DNA from 2 places in the Thermosipho sp. 1070 genome. Region 1 is predicted to be linked to the other one. Evidence: riboswitches for the same ligand, from Rfam matches in the RefSeq annotation. Region 1 holds a riboswitch; the other holds the start of a gene.
What was found. Region 1 has a riboswitch for cobalamin ahead of Y592_RS05040 (bifunctional adenosylcobinamide kinase/adenosylcobinamide-phosphate guanylyltransferase). Riboswitches for the same ligand answer to the same signal wherever they lie in the genome.
Positions count from the first base shown of each region.

Region 2: it holds a riboswitch for cobalamin, as region 1 does, so the genes downstream of both, Y592_RS01320 (ABC transporter substrate-binding protein) here and Y592_RS05040 (bifunctional adenosylcobinamide kinase/adenosylcobinamide-phosphate guanylyltransferase) in region 1, are expected to answer to the same signal.

Region 1 covers NZ_CP007121.1:1,018,327-1,020,530, forward strand. The annotation lists gene Y592_RS05030 (GGDEF domain-containing protein) at 1-563, opposite strand, end outside; tRNA gene Y592_RS05035 (tRNA-Pro) at 638-714, shown strand; cobalamin riboswitch at 741-905, shown strand; gene Y592_RS05040 (bifunctional adenosylcobinamide kinase/adenosylcobinamide-phosphate guanylyltransferase) at 960-1,457, shown strand; gene cbiR (cobamide remodeling phosphodiesterase CbiR) at 1,454-2,071, shown strand; gene Y592_RS05050 (adenosylcobinamide-GDP ribazoletransferase) at 2,061-2,204, shown strand, end outside.
Region 2 covers NZ_CP007121.1:266,894-269,097, forward strand. The annotation lists gene Y592_RS01315 (1-deoxy-D-xylulose-5-phosphate reductoisomerase) at 1-931, shown strand, start outside; cobalamin riboswitch at 923-1,114, shown strand; gene Y592_RS01320 (ABC transporter substrate-binding protein) at 1,173-2,054, shown strand; gene Y592_RS01325 (FecCD family ABC transporter permease) at 2,051-2,204, shown strand, end outside.

The DNA.
Region 1 (2,204 bases):
AAAAAACTAGAAAACGCAAAATATTTATACGCTTTTTGTCTAGTTATTCCGGTGTTTTTCGAAAGTAAATACAAAAGAAAACCCAATGTTGAAATAAGACCAATTGAAATATTTAAAAAGTTGTCGGTTAGGAACTTCAAAATAGAATATTTCCATATTTCTGATTCGTTTATAAAAAAGAACTTTCCAAGACCTATTGAATAAACTCCTGAAATTTCCAAAGTAAGAACATCTACACCCTTTGGTATAGGTATCAAAAATGGAGTATACCACGTACGTCCAGATTTTCCAAGACCAAATGTAAATATTGGAAAATTGTTGTTTTTAATGGAAAAAGAAGAACCTTCTATGAATGGAAAAAATACGTATTTTGAATTTTTAGGTACGGGTATTTGAAAGGATATAGTTTTAAAGGCCTTTAGTATAATAACTTTTGGTAAAGTTGTATTATTTATTCTAGAAATTTCAATGCCTTTTGGATTGCCAAGAGAATAAAATATATAAAACAAGATTAAAAAGATAAAAAGAGTATATAGAAAGTACTTTAAATAAAATTTAATCATTTAAATCCCTCCAAAAGTATTTTAGCATAATTTGACACATTTTTTTAGATGTAATATAATATAAAGTAGAATAACGGGGTGTAGCGCAGTTGGCTAGCGCGCTTGCATGGGGCGCAAGAGGTCGCTGGTTCAAGTCCAGTCACCCCGACCAGTTGGCCGGTTTTACCGGCCATTTTTTAAATATTCAATACTGCAGGTTAAGGGAATTCGGTGAAAATCCGAAGCTGCCCAGCAACCGTAACCGGGGACGAAATCTGCAAATGCCACTGGGTAAAACCTGGGAAGGTGCAGAGAGTAGGATGATCCGGGAGCCGGGAGACCTACCTGTAGTAAATGATATTTCCCAATTGCTAGGGCAATGTGGGAAAAGTTTGTTTTATTTTGGGGGGATAAAGGGTGGTTATTTTAGTAACTGGTGGGGTTAAATCTGGAAAAAGTAGTTTTGCGCTTGAACTCTCAAGACGTTACAAGAAAAAAGCATTTATTGCAACAGGAGTTCCTTTTGATGAAGAGATGAGAAATAGGATAAACCGTCATAAAAGTGAAAGAAAAGGTTTTGACACCTTTGAAGAACCTGTTGAAGTAGATAAAGTAATTGAAAGTTTAAATGGAAAATATGAATTTGCTATTTTGGATTGTATTACCACGTATCTTGGAAATCTTTACTATTACAAGAAAGATATAGAAAATTATTTAGAAAAATTTTTAAAAAGTATTAAAAAAGTTGATTATACATTGGTTTGTGTTACGAATGAAGTGGGGTGGGGAATAATTCCAGAAAACAAACAAGTAAGAGAATATGTAGAAAGACTAGGACTTTTAAATAAAGATATTGTAAAGATAGCACAAAAAGTCTATTTGATGGTATCGGGGATAGGGGTGGAATTAAAGTGAAGTTAGGAACTACTTCTTGGCTTTTTCCAGGCACTTATCTTGAAAATGTAAAAGTTATAGCAGATAAGGTGGATTTTGTGGAGTTTTTGGTGTTTAGCTGGGATACAAATACAAAGAATATTTTTTTGAACGAAATAGAAGATTTAAAGGAAATAGCAGAAGAATTTAATCTGGAGTATAACGTTCACTTACCAACAGATTGTATTTTTAACGTTGAAAAAGCCTTTTGTTTTTTTGAAAATAGTAGATTGGAAATTTCAAATTACATCGTACATCCGTTAGATGGTATAGAGGTGTTTTTAAAAAAATCTGAGAAGATATTAGTTGAAAATTTGAAAGAAGATATTTTTTTACACGATAGGACAGTTTTTGACATAGGACATCATTTGCTTGGGACAAAGGTTACGGAGAATTTTTTAAAAAATTCAATAGAATACCATGTCATGGGTGTTTCAAATGGGAAAGACCATCTTAAATTGGACAAAGATACTTTGGAAGTAATAAGGAAAAAGTTGAAATATTCACCAAATTTAGAGTATGTGTGTTTTGAAGTATTTGACTTAAGAGATTTTTTGCATTCACTAACTCTTTGGAGGGATAGTTTTGATTTATGATTTTTTACTTTCGTTGGCGTTTATATCTAGGATTCCAATTAAAGTTAGATATTCTGGAAGAAGGATGAAAAACATTCCCGGGTATTTCCCACTTGTGGGATATATTCCCGGGATTATTTTTTTCTTAGGGGGT
Region 2 (2,204 bases), 750 kb from region 1:
ACTTGGGGAAAAAATTGTAAAAGAATACAATGTAAATTTTTATTACTCACAAGTATTATCAAATGTCTCTTCCATAGAGGAACTTTTGGAAAAAACAACCCCAGATATAGTTGTTGCGGCAATTCCTGGGTTTAATGGTGTTATATCCACATTCCAAGCAATTAAATTCACAAAAAGACTTGCCCTTGCCACAAAAGAGGCCTTAGTTTGTGCAGGACCATTGTTAAAAAAAGCTTGTAAAGATGTAGAATTAATACCAGTTGATAGCGAGCATTCTGCCATCTTTCAGATTTTTGATGAAAACGTAGAAAAAATATTAATAACCGCATCAGGTGGCGCAATAAGAGAATATGATAACATAGAAAACCTCACTCCAAAAGAAATATTAAAACACCCTGTATGGAATATGGGACAAAAAATAACAGTCGACTCATCAACTATGATAAATAAAGCCTTTGAAGTAATTGAAGCATATGAATTATTTGAATTAGACACAATAGATGTATTAATACACCCCACGGGCACAGTTCATGGTGCAGTTTTCTTGAAAGACGGTACAGTAAAAATACACTTTGGATTCCCTGATATGAAAATACCAATTTCATATGCACTGACTTATCCAAAGAGAATGTATATAAACCTAAATTGGCCAGAGTTTAAAGAGGAAAATTTTATTTTTACAGAGGTAAGTGAAGAAAAATACCCCGCTTTTTTTTATGGTAAAAAAATTATTAAAGATCTTGCAAAAAGAGTAGCTTTTAACGCAGCAGATGAAGTTGCAGTAAATATGTTTTTGGAAAGTAAAATAAAGTTTCACAATATCTCAAAGATAGTTATAGACACATGTGAAAAAATAAATGGCAAAATAAGGGATTTAGAAGATGTTTTTGAAGTAGATAAACTTGCAAGGCAAATTGCAAATAATTTTTGATGTGTTATAATTTACGTGAGATACATTTCTTCTAAAAAAAGGGAAGCCGGTGAAAATCCGGCACGGGGACGCCACCGTAACCGGGGACGAAATCAGTACAAATGCCACTGGGGAAAACCTGGGAAGGCGCTGAAAGTAGGATGAACCGGGAGTCGGGATACCTTTTTTTAGAAGGAAAAAGCCACCTTTACGGTCCCTAAAGGTGGTCGATTTCTTTTAAATATAACCAGGAGGTGAAGATATGAAAAAACTAGGGGTTTTGTTTTTAGTTGTTCTTAGCTTTATTGCATTTTCAATTTCTATTGTAGATGATGCAGGAAGACTGGTTGTCTTTGAAAAAACGCCTGAAAAAGTCGTTTCTGCAGCACCAAGTTCAACTAAATTTTTATTAAAACTTGGATTAGACAAAAAAATAGTCGGAGTTACAGATTGGGATAGCTTTAACGCAGAAAAGATTGGAAATATGGTACCTTTAAACATTGAAAAAATTTTGTCTTTAAACCCAGATGTTGTGATTATCTTTGGCGGGTTTCAACTTCCAGAAGTTGAAAAATTAGAAAAATTTGGAATAAAAACATTGGTACTTAATCCCGTTTCCTTAAATGATGTAGCAAGAGACGTAATGTTACTTGGAAGTGTGTTTGGCAAGGAAAAAGAAGCAAAAATGATAAAAGATGAAATTTTATCAAAATTGAAAGATTATGGTACAAAAACTGCAAAAATTCCACTTAATGAAAGACCAAAGGTATTCTTTACAATTACAGTACCCAACGATGAAACAAAAGATTTATGGACTGCAGGAACGGGCTCCTACATAAACGAACTCATTACTATTGCTGGTGGAGTAAATATCTGTGCACCATACACAGGAAATAACGGTTGGTTCTCTGTAAATTGGGAATTCTTAACTATAAACAACCCAGATGTAATAATAATAGCAGGATATGGTGATCCAAATCAAATAAAAGAAAAGATAAAGGGAAATAAACTCTTTTCATCTTTAAAAGCCGTTAAAAATGACAAAGTATTAATTATTGATGGAAATGATATTAGCTCAATCTCACCCAATATAGTAAAATACCTTGATATATTCTATAATTTCTTTTACGGAGGAAATAAATGAAAAAATTTCTTAATCCTAAAACTGGGAGGATTATCCTTCCAGTTTTCTTTCTTTTAATTTTATTCTTAAATCTTTCAATAGGTAGTGTCAAATTACCAGTTTCTTATATATTCAATGCTCCAAATGAAAGAATTAAATTCTTAATATGGA